Regions from separate parts of the Pseudoalteromonas sp. MTN2-4 genome, predicted to be linked through region 2. Evidence: riboswitches for the same ligand, from Rfam matches in the RefSeq annotation. Region 2 holds a riboswitch; the other holds the start of a gene.

Region 1 (7,758 bases), on a different contig from region 2:
CAATTCCCTTGGCTGTTTTAGCGGGTATTGCCGTATATGTTGGTATAAATATTCTTGATTGGAGCTTTATTCAAAGAGCACACAAATTAAGTATATCTCAAATGGCAATTATGTATGGTGTAATGTTACTCACTGTATTTGTAGACCTCATTGCCGCTGTAGGCTTAGGTGTCTTTATTTCAAATATTATGGTGATTGAACGACTTAGCCGTGTGCAATCAGAACAAGTTAAAGCCATTAGTGACTCTGATGACGATGTTCCAATGAATAAATCAGAACAAGCATTATTTGAACAAGCGAACGGTCAACTGCTCTATTTTTACTTATCGGGTCCCATGATATTCAGTGTCTCTAAAGCCATTGCGCGTCAACATCGCGATATAAGTAAATATAAAGCCATGGTTTTAGACTTGAGTGATGTGCCAATGCTTGATGTCACTGTAAGTCTAGCGCTTGAAAATGCGATTACTGATGCGTTAGATGCAGACTGTAAAGTCTTTATCTACTCTCCAAACTCAGAAACTTCTGATCAACTCCATCGTTTTCAAATTAACGAAAAACTTGGTGAAAATGCATTTTGCAACTCTAGAAGTGATGCATTAGAACGCGCGTTGGAATCAATGTAGATTTAAACGTTTTGGCACAAAATAGATTCTTTGTGTCAAAACGACTTTCAAAAACCTCTTCTCTTATAAATTAAAATCAAAAACCTTCTAACTGGCATTTGCTTTGCTTGTATAAGTCTTTGGAATATTAAATTACTGCACAAAACGAATTATTGACTTAATTGTTTATTAATTGTTGACGAAACCGACGTAAAATACGACAATAGGATTAATTTCGCTTTCAAAGTTTGTTGTAAGCAGTTTTTAAACTTGGAGAACAACTATATGAAGTTATCTTTATTAGCAATGTCGACGCTTTTTGCAACGCAATTTGCAATGGCTGATAATTTAGTTACAAACGGCTCGTTTGAAGAAAATGTGATCAACTCTAAATGGACATTGTTGAATTCAGTTAACGGATGGGAGCGTGAAGGCGCACGTTTTGAAATTCAAACTTCAAGACTGGGCATCATTAATGCGCAAGACGGCAATCAGTACATTGAGTTAGACTCAACGGCTAACCACAGTGTATATCAAAATATTGCAACTGAAGCTGGTCAAAGTTACGAAGTTTCTTTCTATTATTCTCCTCGTATCCAAGGTAATAGTTCAACAAACAAAGCTGAAGTTAAATGGAATGGTCAAACTGTACTAAGCCTTAATTCTACAACTCGCGGTTGGCAGTCATTTAACGTCACTGTATCCGCTGACTCTGATTCATCTGAGTTGCGTTTTGTTGGTACAGGCAAGAACGATAGCCTTGGCGCATTTATCGACAACGTAAGTGTGACTAAAAAGCAAGCATGCCACACAGGTATTTTCGGTATTAATAACTATGGTGACCTAGAAACAGGATACGTATACAAATTCGATCTTGAATCTAAAACTTATAGTGTAGTTGCTGGCGCACAAAACACTGCATCTAACATTGCAAGCCACAACGGCAAGTTATATTTCATGGAACAATTAGATTCAGATACTAAAGCATCTAAGCTTTGGTCACTAGATCTTGAAACAGGTTCTCAAACCGCTGAAGCAGATGCCACTTCATGGCCTATCTATCGTTCTGCAGTTACAGCTGATGGTCAATCTCTGCGTGCTACCAGCAAAACATACATGTACGACTACGACTTGCAAACTGGCGAGAAAACCGTTTTAGGTAAAATGCGTTATTCTGGTGACAAATTCTCACACGGTGATGTTGCCTATTCTGCTGATAACAACACACTTTATGTGTTAACTGGTAAGTCTCTTTACACGATAGATGACAGTACTATGGCGCTGACATTAATCGGCCATCACGGAATTAATTGGGCATCTGGTTTGGCAATTTCTGACAACGGTGCTCTATACGTATCAGGTCGTGTGTCAGGAGAAAACGCAAAAATTTACAGTGTAAATCCTCAGACAGCGGTTGCAACCTATGTGATGGATGCACCTGAACACATTAATGACTTAACGTTTGTAGACAACTACTGCAACTAAATATTCATTAGAAAATAGCCAGTTTTTACTGGCTATTTTTTTGCGCCAAATCTACCTTAAAATTCCTTTCAAAACCCTATCTATCGAGCATAAAGAGTTTGTTAATTATGTAAAAAGGCCCTAATTATCCTTAAAGGTTGATAAACTGCAACTCGTAGCTTTAACTTCAGTTCCACAAAGAAGCCTATTACTTTTGGTTCTGCTAACAGCAGTTTAAACTCCTCTACACTTGGATCAGTTTCAACCTCAATCTATTTGAAATAAACCCAGTAACATTGCTTAAAAAGAAATCTACGCCATCAGACTATAATCTTCAGAAAAATAAAGAGAATTTACAGATCTATTTTGTGTGAGTGCAAGCCGTTTTAATTAAGATTAGCCGCTGTCATTTAATTTTTTATTTACAGCTTAGGTTATTCAAGTTTGGGCTTAACATTCTTAATTGGTTACTTTAATGAATTAATAAACATAAAAAAGCCCCAACAAATGTCAGGGCTGAATTATAAATTTTTATGTTTAAGGGCTTTGTGATTAATACAAACTTGCTTGGCTTTACTTAATCGTATTACCTATTTCAAAGCTACATTTACAAATACCGCAGTCATTAATACAGGGCATACAAAACGAACATATTGCGCAAAGTAATAATGGAAACCGCTACTTGCTTCTAAAAGCTTATTGCCTCTTTGCCACATCCAGCCGACTGTCAAAAAGTAGAACAGTCCCATTAAAGGTAATTGATATTGTGTGAACACACTGATAATCAAACCAAATAGCCATTCAAAATTAAGTATAATCGTCGTTGAAACCAACATAATCACTAGAGTTACCCAAATTGTGGCACTTTTTCGTTTCAAACCATGGTTTTCCACTAAAAAAGAAACGGGTATCTCAGTAGAAGATATTGTAGAAGTTAATGAAGCAATAGACATAAGTACGAAAAAGGTTAGACCTACAAATAGGCCTATTTGCCCCATATTCATAAATAGCTCTGGCAATACAGCAAAAATCAAGCGGCCTTCCCCGATCAGTTTACCATCTTGAAAAACCTCAACGCCACTTTGCTGCGCAACAAATATTGCAGGAATGATTAATAAACCTGCAAGAAAAGCAACACCAGTATCAAGCAAGGCAACACTCGCAGTTAATTTAGGTAAATTTTCATTTGGTTTTAAATACGAGCCATAGATCATCATGCAGCCAACCCCTAATGAAAGTGAGAAGAAAGCTTGACCCATAGCAGCAATAACCAAATCAGGATCTGTTACTTTTGAAAAATCTAGTACTAAATAAGCCTTAAAGCCTTCTATAGCACCGTCAAGCGTTGCCATATAACCAATTAAACCTATAAGTAATAACAATAATAAGGGCATTAATCTTCTCGACCATGCCTCTATACCAGACTTAACACCTTGCAAAATGATACTGGCAGTAAGCAACAACATAAGCGGGGTGAAAATGAAATTCCGCAATGTTGAGTCACCTTTTAAGAATTCTGCGAGTTTATTTAGTTCTAATAGCCTTGCAAGTGGTTCAAGTGAAAAGGACAGCATCCAACCAGCAACGATCGAATAAAAACTTAACATCACAATGGCACCACATAGGCCAACATAACCTGCAGCAGCACCCACTTTAGGATTGCTATCCTGCCATGCTTGTTTAAGTGCTTTAACTGGATTAGATTGTGCTTGGTGACCTATGTACAACTCAGTGTACAAAGCTGGTAATGCCAAAAGAAATATAACCACAAAGTACACTAATAAAAATGCACCACCACCATGGTTTGCAGCTTGGGTAGGAAAGCCCCAAATATTTCCAAGCCCTACAGCAGCACCAGCTGCTGCCAAAACAAAGCCTAGGCGACTTTGAAAGCCATCACGCAATTGAGCCATTTTGATATCTTTATGTTTTTGTTATAGACACGTGAGTATACGCAAGTTAAAACCCTTTGCGAAGCAACTGAGTTTAATAACATAGAGTTTATAGTTATGGTACTGACACTTTCTATCAAAAATTTGCATTAAAAAAGCGAGCTGAGTATTAATGCTCAGCTCGCTTGATAGAATTTAACAATGAAACGCCTTCTTAACACGCTTCTAGCAGTTGCGCATGTATCGACTGAACAACGTTATCTGATTCACTTTGTTCAACTAAAAAGCACAAATTGTGTTTACTTGCACCATGGCAAATTAATCGAATGTTAAAGTTTTTAAGTACATTCATAAAATTCACTTCGTGTTGACGAAGCTGGATCTCAGAACCAATCAGGGCAACCAAGGTCAGATTTGTCTCTACAGTTACATGACAGAATTCACTCAACTCTTCTAAACACGCTTGATCAAGTTCAGGTCTAGATGAACTCAATGCATTATCAAGTGTGATGGCAACACTGATCTCAGAAGTAGTGACCAAATCCACCGAGATATTATATTTACTTAAAATGGTAAAAATGCGTGCCAAAAAACCACTCGCCAACAACATTTCTGGGCTTTTAAGTGTCAACAGTATTTGGTTCTTTCGTTGTGTTACAGCTCTGATCCCAGCTTTTGATTCGGTTTCTTTTTCAATCCAAGTACCACCGGCTTGAGGTTCGCGACTAGAACCAACAAAGACCGCTATACCGCTTCGACTCGCAGGCAAAATGGTTGCTGGGTGTAATACCTTTGCACCGAATGTGGCCATTTCAGCCGCTTCATCAAAGCTCAATCGAGCAATCGGTGACGCTTTTTTACATAAACGAGGATCTGTGCTGAATATGCCTACAACATCTGTCCATATCTGTACGCTTTGTGCACCTATCGCTTCCGCCAATAATGCGGCGCTGTAATCTGAACCACCTCTGCCTAGCGTGGTTGTTTGCCCATACGTATCACTGCCAATAAAACCTTGTGTTACTAATACTTTGTCTGCAAGTTGTGGCAATAAATGCTGCTCTGCTGCGTTTGCAGTTGCACTCACGTCAGGCGTCGCTTTCCCAAACTGGTTATCAGTTTTAAGTACTTGGCGTACATCAAACCTATCAGCAGCAACCCCTTGATTACGTAATACTTGAGTGAATAGAAAAGAGGATAGTCGCTCACCGAAGCTAAGCATTTCATCACATTGCTGTGCACTTAACGCAGGTAGTTCAGCAAGCTGTTCAAACTCGCTAATTGTCTGAGAGAAGCCGATTGCTAAGTCTGCATCTAGTGTCAGTTTTTCTAAAATGGCGTCCTGGATATCAAGTACAGCTTTAACCAGAGTTTTACGCTCTGCTAAATCAGCTTTTTGCTGAGTTAGTGTCACTAGGTGATTAGTAACACCTGCACTGGCACTCACTACTACAATACGTACTTGATTATCATCATGAATAATTTGTGCACAGCGATGCATTGCTTCAAAATTGGCGACACTTGTACCACCAAACTTAGCAACTGTGAACTGGGAAGTCATTTTATCTCCTTTATGAACACTGTGTGTTCAACATCAATAAGGAGAACTCGGCAAGAATATACGGATAGATTTGATATGCTCATTGCCAGAAGCTCTCCACCATAAATCGGTGACAGTTCCGAGGATTCAGCCTCGTAAACCGAAAAATAACAGCGACGTACTGAAATTCTTCTCGGCGAACACTTCCCTCACTGACTGTCATCGGTATACGTCACCTCAAACCAGCTACCTAAGTTTCGCGCCTCTTCTGTTTATTTTGCGTAATCTAAGCTGAACTTAGGCAAAATAAAACCCGCACAAACGCAAGTTTGTGCGGGTTTTTAAAAAGTAACTTTTAGACGTCTAGGTGTCAAGTACTGTTTTAACTAATTTGTACTTAAAGCTTCTAAATCATCATGCCTGCGTAATAAGCACCTACATAACCTACTGAATAAGCTATAAGTAGATAAAAGAACATACGTAAGTAGCTAACAAATGTAAGAGCTTTAACCTTGTTCATTGCAATAATGCCTGCGGCAGAGCCGATGATTAGCATTGAACCACCAACCCCCGTTGCATAGGTAAACATTAGCCACTGCTGTGTAGACATAGTGATATCAGCTTTTAAAAGTGCCGCAGTTAAAGGCACGTTATCTACTGCTGCAGACATAATACCAACAATATAATTCGCATACTCGGGTTTAAGGTAATCATACAACTGAGTGAATTTAACTAAGAAACCCACTTCTTTTAGTGCACCTACCACAAGTAAAATACCAACGAAGAACAGCAGCGTGTCGTATTCTATCTCGCGAATGTAGTCAATAATTTTACGGTTTACGTCTTTTTTACGCATTAAGAACTGAGCAACTAAGAACATCAGAGACAAGCCAAATAACATGGTTAATAAAGGTGGCACTTGATACTCAACACTCAAGAATAAAGTTGAAAAGACCGTTAATGCAAAAATACACGCTATTGTTACATCCGTTTTCTCAATCCGACGTGTTTGTTCTTTTTCAAACACAATCGTTTCATTCATGCCAAAAGACAGCAATGTAGCCAACACGACTACGCTCACAATCGCTGGAGTCACGAGCAATAATAAGTCTGGAATGGTTACTTTATCGGCAAGAAATATCATAAGTGTTGTCACATCGCCTGTGATCAATGATACTCCTCCTGAGTTGACACTAAATATGATTAAAGTTGCATATTTAATAAGCTTCTTTGGGTCTAATTTCAGCGACATAACAACAGCTAATGAAATGAGCGTTGCTGTAATATTGTCTGAAATTGACGAAAATACAAAAGCGGCAATGCCAACCAGGAACATGAGTTTACGTTCGCTGATTTGTGATGGCATGACACGGTGCACGATATTTTGTATAAAGCCTTTAGAGTTTAGATAAGCAACGAAAGTCATGGTGGCCATTAAAAATAGCCACAAGGTTGCTATCTCTAATATGTTGTGGTTTAGCTCATGTTGCACATTTTCTGGGCTTTGACCATGTATCGGAGAGATAAAGGCGATAATCCAACATAAAGTACCAAAAAAAAGTGTAGTTTTGGCCTTGTTTACATGGATTATATCCTCTATAACGATGAGCACAAAAGCTATCGCTATCAGTGTTAGGATTATAGTAGTAACCATAATGCGTAAACAACCTGTGTTTAAAAATTAACAAAAATGGTGGGTAACGTAAGTCGGCGCAGATTCTAGCATTATAGGTATATGTAAGCTATCAATATAAGTATAAAATACGGTCTTTTTTCACAAAAAAGACACAAAGTGGAAAAATATGATCCCAGCGAATAAAGTTTTAAATACGCTCACTGAACACTGGTCTGCCATTGAGCTTTTGTTTAAACGTTTCAAAATGACTGATTTCAGCATCAAAGACGTTCAAAACATCATAAAAAACAAAAATCCTCATTGGAAAAGTGACAAAATATTCAAGGAAACTAATAAATTATTAAATCAGGAAATAATCATACCACTGGCTAAATCGTCACAATTAGAAATCAACAGAGCGATTGCAGAGTTCATCAGTTTTTTATTGCAAGAAGAAGACTTAGGACTCGCTGCAGAAATAACGGTTTTGGTTACTGATCTGGAACGACTCGGTAACCGCCTAGCACAATCCGGTGAAGATGGAGACTTTACTGAGTTACGTCGCTTTAGCCGCATTATGGACGAGCGAGTGCGTAAAATCGTCAAGCTGTTTAAACACAATGAAAACGCCATCTTTAACAT
Region 2 (7,758 bases):
TTGGCTCGCCTTTTTCTAAGACGCGCTCGTTCACACAGTCGTAAACAGGAATGGTTGCAGATAAACGGACACCTGGTGCAAGTACAGCCCCTTTCTTAACAACCACACCTTCAACGATCACACAACCAGCGCCGATGAACGCATCATCTTCGATCACAACTGGGCTAGCGCCAACAGGCTCTAATACACCACCTAGTTGCACAGCTGCACTTAGGTGAACGTTTTTACCTACTTGTGCACATGAGCCAACTAGCGCATGGCTGTCTACCATAGTACCTTCATCGATGAATGCACCTATGTTTACATACGCTGGTGGCATAATGATGGTGCCTGAGGCCACATAGGCGCCGCGACGTACACTTGAGCCACCTGGTACCATACGTACGTTTTGTTCTGCATTGAAACCTTGTGGTGCTAAGTTGTCTTTATCTACAAAGCCACCTGGGAACTCAACGTTCGTGCCGTTTCTGAATGCTTCTAAAATGCCTTGTTTTACTTCCACGTTGGCGTGCCAGTTGCCTTGCTCGTCTTGAGTTGCCGCACGTACGCTACCGTTTTCTAAATTGTTTAATAGTTCTAACCAGCTCATGTTTTACTGCCTTAATTCCAAGATAAAATTGTGTCGTTTGCACGCTCAATCGCTGCATTACATTGCAGTTCTAGGTGCGTAAGAGGAGGACGAAGATTCGGTGTTGCCAGAGTTCCCTGTTGGTGCATGAGCACTTTCACAGGAATTGGGTTGGCGACACTAAACAAGCTATTTACAGCTTGCGTCCAGGTGGTGAATAAGTTCGGATAAGTACCTGCTAAAGCGCGACGCACAAACTCAGCGGTTTGCTCTGGCCAAGCATTGGCTGCAACAGAGACAAGGCCTTTTGCGCCTGCCTGAGCAAAGTAGGGGATCAACCCATCGTCGCCGCTATAAATAGCCAGTTCAGGTGCAGCTTCACGGAATTGCTCAAATTTACTGATGTCACCGCTGGCTTCTTTTAACGCCCATAAGTTGTCGTGGTGTGCAAGATTCTTTAGTACTTGTGGTGACACTTCGACGGCACTGCGACCCGGTACGTTGTAAAGCATACAAGGTAAGTCAGTGGCGTTAAGTAATGCATCAAACCACTGAGTCTGACCAATTACACCCGGCTTAGCATAAAGCGGTGAACCAAGTAGGTAAGCGTGAATAGGGTGCTGATTGCAAAACTCAACCCAAGCTAATTGTTCTTGTAAGTTGATACCACCTACCGCGACCATAAGGGGGACGTTAGGGGTCAAGTTACAAACAAATTCAACAATCGCTTGTTGTTCAGGCAGGGTAAGGGCTAAGCCTTCACCTGTGCTACCAAGCAACAAAATGCCATTGCCAGCGTGTTCTTGCTGACGAACGAGTGTTGTGAGTGTGTCAAAGTCAACTTGGTCTTGCGCGTCAAAAGGCGTCACCAAAGCTGTCCATAAAGGATAGTTGGATAAATCGTATTGTGATTTCATCTCTACCGAACTTATAGCATGTTCGGAGTAAGGAGGGTGTCCATACTTCGAACAATTAAAATTCGAAGAGCAATGGACTTAAAAAAGATAAGGCAAACTGGCCTTATTTATTCTAAGACCAGAAGCTCTCCACCAAAATTCTTGCGCCTTGCGCAATTGGTGACAGTCGCTGGGATTCAGCCCAGTCGCCCGAAGTAAACGTCTAGCAAATACGCTTGCTTCTCGGCGTTAATTCCCCTCGCTACGGCATCAATGGAGTTTGCTCTCCTCAACCGCGCTACCTGAATAACGCACCTCTTCCAGCCCTGGCAGCCGAGTCAATGCTCCACTGCGCTCAAATAGGGTGAGGCGGCATTGAAACATTTTAGCCGTCTAGGTGTCAAGTATCTTCGTTATAATCAACGTTTGTTTGATTTTTAAGTGTAATTGTTACATTTATTTTAATTTTGTTGTAAAATTATTAGTTGGTTATTCAATAAGGAAAGGAAATATGACCAGTAAATTACTTATATCAACTCTATTGTTTATATCGTTTTTATCATTCGGTAAAGATAAACTAGAAGTCATAGGGTGTTGGGACACGGGCTCGGCCTTATGCAGTCAAGTTAGCAAGCAACGTGAATATAGTCGCTTTTTAGCACAAACTGACGCATCAGAGGCGCTGTCAGACAGTGACAGTGCCATACTCAACTATGTAATCCAATCTGACACCAGCAATACGGTGACGCATTTTAAATTTCACGTATATAAAGACCAAGAATGGGCAGAAGGCCCAGATGGTCATGATATGTTCTATCCGGTAACGCGTATACGCATGATAAGTGAGACTGGCATTTATGGTGCCGCAAAGGCAGACATAGAGCGTGCCGTTTCACCTAGGGTGGCAACCGAGCAATTTATAGAAAAATACGGCAACAAAGGGGCTGTTAATGGTTCGGGAAGTGAGGTTATTAGAGACTCCAATGGGTATATAGATTATGACTCTGCTTGCGGGCCGACAGGTATTCATGTGTTAGCGCGAGAGGCTTGGAACATGAGGCAAAATTGCCATGATTTTATGGTCAGTATTGGTATGTTCTCGGGAGTAAAAGAGATCGAGTTGCTAATTTCTACCACAGAATCGATAGCAGGCAATGTAGAGTCAGGTATTGAAGGGATTATTAGTGCTGGTCTTGAGGCGAAAGTAGATTATACACAAGCCCAAAAAGTGACTATTAGGGCAAACCGACCGCTTCACTTTAACACTCCTGATGGGTACAAAATCATACTTTTCCCTAACCCCAACGGAGAAGCTGAGGTTGTTTCGTTTTATCTACCCAATGGCATTAAAATCCCTGTAGACCCAGACGGTAGCGTTAAGTTAAAAGAGGCGGCCGAAGAGCTGTTAAGTGGCAAGTACAATGTAACCAAAGATAACCTGATTTTTATTCAGCTGATGAATAAAAGAATGAATCACCTTGCATTAAGAAGACTAGAAGCGCTATTAAATGCCGGGTTGCAATGTGATAGATGCACAGTGACCATAGTTGATGAGATGACAGAATAAACGAAATAAGAGTATTTAGGAAAAGGCTTTTATAGCCTTTAACAAAAAGCCCGGTGCAAGGCCGGGCTGAGGATAAAGGAAATGATCAAGCAATTACTTATATCAACTCTATTGTTTATATCGTTTTTATCATTCGGTAAAGATAAGTTAGAAGTCATAGGGTGTTGGGACACGGGCTCGGCCTTATGCAGTCAAGTTAGCAAGCAACGTGAATATAGTCGTTTTTTAGCAGAAAATGATGCGCCAGAAGCGCTGTTAGACAGTGACAGTGCCATACTCAACTATGTCATTCAATCTGACACCAGCAACACGGTCACGCATTTTAAATACGAAGTTTATAAAGACCAAGAGTGGGCTGAAGGCCCTGATGGCCAAGATATATTGCATCCGGTAACGCGTATACGCTTTATAAGTGAGACAGGCATCCATGGTGCAGCAAGGGCAGACATAGAGCGTGCCGTTTCACCTAGGGTGTCAACCGAGCAATTTATAGAAAAATACAGCAACAAAGAGGCTGTGCAAGAGTACCGCAACCGTGCTCTCAATGACTTGGGGAGTGAAGTTATTGTAGATGAATGGGGTTACATTGATTATGACACTACTTGCGGTCAAGAAGGTGCTCCACTGGAGCGAGAACCATCAAAGATGAGGCAGCATTGCAATGATTTTGTGGCCAAAGTAAACCGACCGCTTCGTTTTAACACTCCTGATGGGTACAAAATCATATTTTTCCCTAACCCCAACGGAGCAGTTGAGGTTGTTGAGTTTAGACTACCCAATGGCATTGTAATCCCCGTAGACTCAGATGGTAATGTTAAGCTTAAAGAGGCGGCTGAAGAGCTGTTAAGTGGCAGGTATACTGTGACCAAAGATAACCTGATTTTTATTCAGCTGATGAATAAAAGAATGAATCACCTTGCATTAAGAAGACTAGAAGCGCTATTAAATGCCGGGTTGCAATGTGATAGATGCACAGTGACCATAGTTGATGAGATGACAGAATAAACGAAATAAGAGTATTTAGGAAAAGGCTTTTATAGCCTTTAACAAAAAGCCCGGTGCAAGGCCGGGCTGAGGATAAAGGAAATGATCAAGCAATTACTTATATCAACTCTATTGTTTATATCGTTTTTATCATTCGGTAAAGATAAGTTAGAAGTCATAGGGTGTTGGGACACGGGCTCGGCCTTATGCAGTCAAGTTAGCAAGCAACGTGAATATAGTCGTTTTTTAGCAGAAAATGATGCGCCAGAAGCGCTGTTAGACAGTGACAGTGCCATACTCAACTATGTTATTCAATCTGACACCAGCAACACGGTCACGCATTTTAAATTTCACGTATATAAAGACCAAGAATGGGCAGAAGGCCCAGATGGCCAAGATATATTGCATCCGGTAACGCGTATACGCTTTATAAGTGAGACAGGCATCCATGGTGCAGCAAAGGCAGATATAGAGCGTGCCGTTTCACCTAGGGTAGCAACCGAGCAATTTATAGAAAAATACAGCAACAAAGAAGTTGTGCAAGAGTACCGCAACCGTGCTCTCAATGACTTGGGGAGTGAAGTTATTGTAGATGAATGGGGTTTCATTGATTATGACACTACTTGCGGTCAAGAAGGTGCTCCATTGGAGCGAGAACCATCAAAGATGAGGCAGCATTGCAATGATTTTGTGGCCAAAGTAAATCGACCGCTTCACTTTAGCACTCCTGATGGGTACAGAATCACACTTTACTCCAATCCTAGAGGGAAAGTTGAGGTTGTTGAGTTTTATCTACCCAATGGCATTAAAATCCCCGTAGACTCAGATGGTACCGTTAAGCTTAAAGGGGCGGCTGAAGAGCTGTTAAGTGGCAGGCACAATGTGACCAAAGATCACCTAGCTTTTATTCAGTTGCTGAATAAAAGAATAGATCATCTTGTATTAAGAAGGCTAGAAGCGTTATTAAATGCCGGGTTGCAATGTGATAGATGCACAGTGACCATAGTTGATGAGATGACAGAATAAACGAAATAAGAGTATTTAGGAAAAGGCTTTTATAGTCTTCAACAAAAAGCCCGGTGCAAGGCCGGGCAAAGGGAGTTTGTTAATTTAAGTGCCGTGGCTTAGTGGCGCACTTTGATATTGCCTACACCCACTTCAACTTCTAAGTTGTATTGCCCAGAGCCGAAGTATTCTGTTTGTGAGCTGACCATTTTCTTATGAGACTGCGCTTTGCCTACAAAGCCTGATAGACTCGTTTTTCCTACACCAGATTCAAGGTTTACTTGTTTGAAGTCATCAATGGCTGTGTCGATCCGCACTTTACCCACACCAACTTCAACATCCGCTGTATTTTCAAGTGCTTGTATTTCAATTTTACCAACGCCGACTTCAACATCTAGACGCATACTTTTAGGCACTTTGACCTCCCAAGTTTGCTCTAAATTATCATCATCAATAGACAGTGATAACTCTTGGCGTTGACGCGAAGATTTGAGTTGTACTGCACTTAAGTCTACTTTGTCAGTAAACCAGCCATCATTATCTTTTGGCTCTAAACGAATTGTGACTTGAATTTGATCGCCTTCGTAGCTCGTCATTTCTAGGCTGCCGACTGGAAAATCGATTTCTAATTCAGTGCTGTTTTCAAGATTAAATGATTGTTCAATGGTTCTCGTGTCTTCGGCACAAACTGGCGCAGAAATAACAGCAGAGGTTAAAGCAGCTAATAATAATTTTTTCATCGTCGTCACCCTGATTGATGTTGTTTAATAAGTTAGACGACAGGTGGGTTGAAAAAGGTTTAAAAGAATTTAAAAAATTTTTAAGGCAACAGCGAAAAGAAATGCGATTGCCTTAGCGGTAGCTTTTTAACTAACTGATTTATAAGCGAGTTACATTAAAGCCTTGTGCTTTTAATTGAGTGATTAAGCCATGCTTTTCAGGTAAGTGAAGGGCACCCACAGCAATAAATAACGACTCTTTTGTTAATCTTGGAGCTAATTGCTCAACCCAATTATTATTACGCTGAGTCAGCATTACCTCTTCACTGAACTTACCATAGTCTGAATCATCAAAGCTTAGTTGGTAATACTTGTTTAAGGTGTCCATATCACCTTTTTTCCAGGCATTAACCAAATCTAGAAAGTAGTGTTCAACATCTTTTAATTGCGAAAGCGTAGTGCTTATCATCAAGTCGCTTTTTACGCCTAGTGAACTCATCATTTCAAGTTGTTGCTCTAAAGTTTCTAACTCGCCGATAGGTTTATTGTGCTTTTTAGCATGGACAATGACCTGTTTGTCGATCCCATAGTCTTCTAGGTAGCCCAAATTTTGATACTCAATCTGCATCATAGTGACCATCACAGCCCAAGGTGCTAGGTTTTCAAAAAGCGCAATATTGATCTGTTTTGCTGCAAAATATTGCTTTAATGCTTCGAAGTGCTCGGTGCTTATTTCATCTTTTAACGTTCTACCGTGCGGTAAAGTCATAAAAGGAATGGAGCGTTTTTGTATTTCAAATGCGTTGAGTGCCTCAACGTTTACTTCAACGATGACTTCATCAGTTTGCTCAATTGCTTGTGTGATCTTCTTTGGTAAACCATCCATGCTTTTATCACCAACATGAACCGTGCCAAATAAATAAGATGTGACACCCGCTTTTTCGACCTTGAACAGGGCCGGAGAAAGTGCGACGGAGTGACTAGAAAAGCCAATTAAAAAAGCTAAAAGCAGCGTAAAAAAAACGCGGTTTACAGTGCTGAACATAGTATTCCCTTGTAAAAAAATTTCCCCAACATAATAACAAGTTTGTATAAAAATGGGAGATTTGGTGATTTTTTGAATAAACAAAAAATGTGTTGTTAAATTTTGTATGTATTGAATAAGGCTGAGTTATTTTAAATTGATTGGATATTTATTTCTTATTTTTGGTTTTATTGAATTATAAATGTGCTTGGTAATGCTTTGAATCTGCAAATAACATAGGGTTTGCTGTTGACTTAATAGGCTACTCGCGGTACTAATAGAAAAAGAACGCAACGTGATGAATATTGTATACCGTTGCCGTAAATAATTCAGGTGATTTTTAAATGCTCAAAACAGCACATTCTCTACTAGTCGTGATTATCAACGTGGTGATTATTATTACCGCGGGGGCTGGTTAGTGCTGAAAGAAAAGTATTAAGCAAAAAGCCCCCCGCACTGAAAAGTTCGGGGGGCTTTTTCGTTTTAGGGTCGAATTTAAGTTAAATAGCAGTCAGATTGGGAATGAGGAACGAAGATGACAGGCGCAGAGTTACTAATAGATTTACTAGCCAAACATGGCGTTAAAGAGGTATTTGGTTACCCTGGTGGGGCAATCATGCCAATCTACGATGCGTTGTATGGCGCGCCTGTCAAACATTACCTAACTCGTCATGAGCAAGGTGCGGGATTTGCGGCAGTAGGGTATGCCCGCAGTACTGGCAAGTTAGGGGTATGTTTTGCTACGTCGGGCCCAGGCGCAACTAACTTAATCACCTCACTTGCCGATGCCATGATGGACTCAGTGCCTGTGTTGGCCATCACAGGGCAAGTTCCTACGGCGGCTATCGGCTCTGACGCATTCCAAGAAGTTGACGTGTTAGGCATGTCGCTTTCGTGCACTAAGCACAGTTACATGGTTGAGCGCGCTGAAGACTTAGCAGAAGTATTGCAAGAAGCCATGCATTTAGCATTATCAGGTCGTCCGGGCCCTGTGT

The links. A riboswitch is a leader RNA that binds a small molecule or an ion and turns the genes downstream of it on or off. The one in region 2 is predicted to bind lysine.
Region 1: linked by a shared signal. The riboswitch ahead of lysC (lysine-sensitive aspartokinase 3) and the one ahead of dapA (4-hydroxy-tetrahydrodipicolinate synthase) in region 2 are both predicted to bind lysine.

Annotation. Positions count from the first base shown of each region.
Region 1 covers NZ_BTGK01000003.1:418,277-426,034, forward strand. Annotated here, with positions in the region: gene ACGHEH_RS10715 (SulP family inorganic anion transporter) at 1-626, shown strand, start outside; gene ACGHEH_RS10720 (DUF642 domain-containing protein) at 891-2,090, shown strand; gene ACGHEH_RS10725 (sodium-dependent transporter) at 2,660-3,982, opposite strand; gene lysC (lysine-sensitive aspartokinase 3) at 4,176-5,522, opposite strand; lysine riboswitch at 5,604-5,777, opposite strand; gene nhaD (sodium:proton antiporter NhaD) at 5,908-7,155, opposite strand; gene ACGHEH_RS10740 (hypothetical protein) at 7,304-7,758, shown strand, end outside.
Region 2 covers NZ_BTGK01000005.1:50,758-58,515, reverse strand. Annotated here, with positions in the region: gene ACGHEH_RS13220 (2,3,4,5-tetrahydropyridine-2,6-dicarboxylate N-succinyltransferase) at 1-589, opposite strand, end outside; gene dapA (4-hydroxy-tetrahydrodipicolinate synthase) at 601-1,485, opposite strand; lysine riboswitch at 1,600-1,792, opposite strand; gene ACGHEH_RS13210 (hypothetical protein) at 1,976-3,031, shown strand; gene ACGHEH_RS13205 (hypothetical protein) at 3,113-4,036, shown strand; gene ACGHEH_RS13200 (hypothetical protein) at 4,118-5,041, shown strand; gene ACGHEH_RS13195 (hypothetical protein) at 5,140-5,760, opposite strand; gene ACGHEH_RS13190 (TraB/GumN family protein) at 5,900-6,784, opposite strand; gene ilvG (acetolactate synthase 2 catalytic subunit) at 7,299-7,758, shown strand, end outside.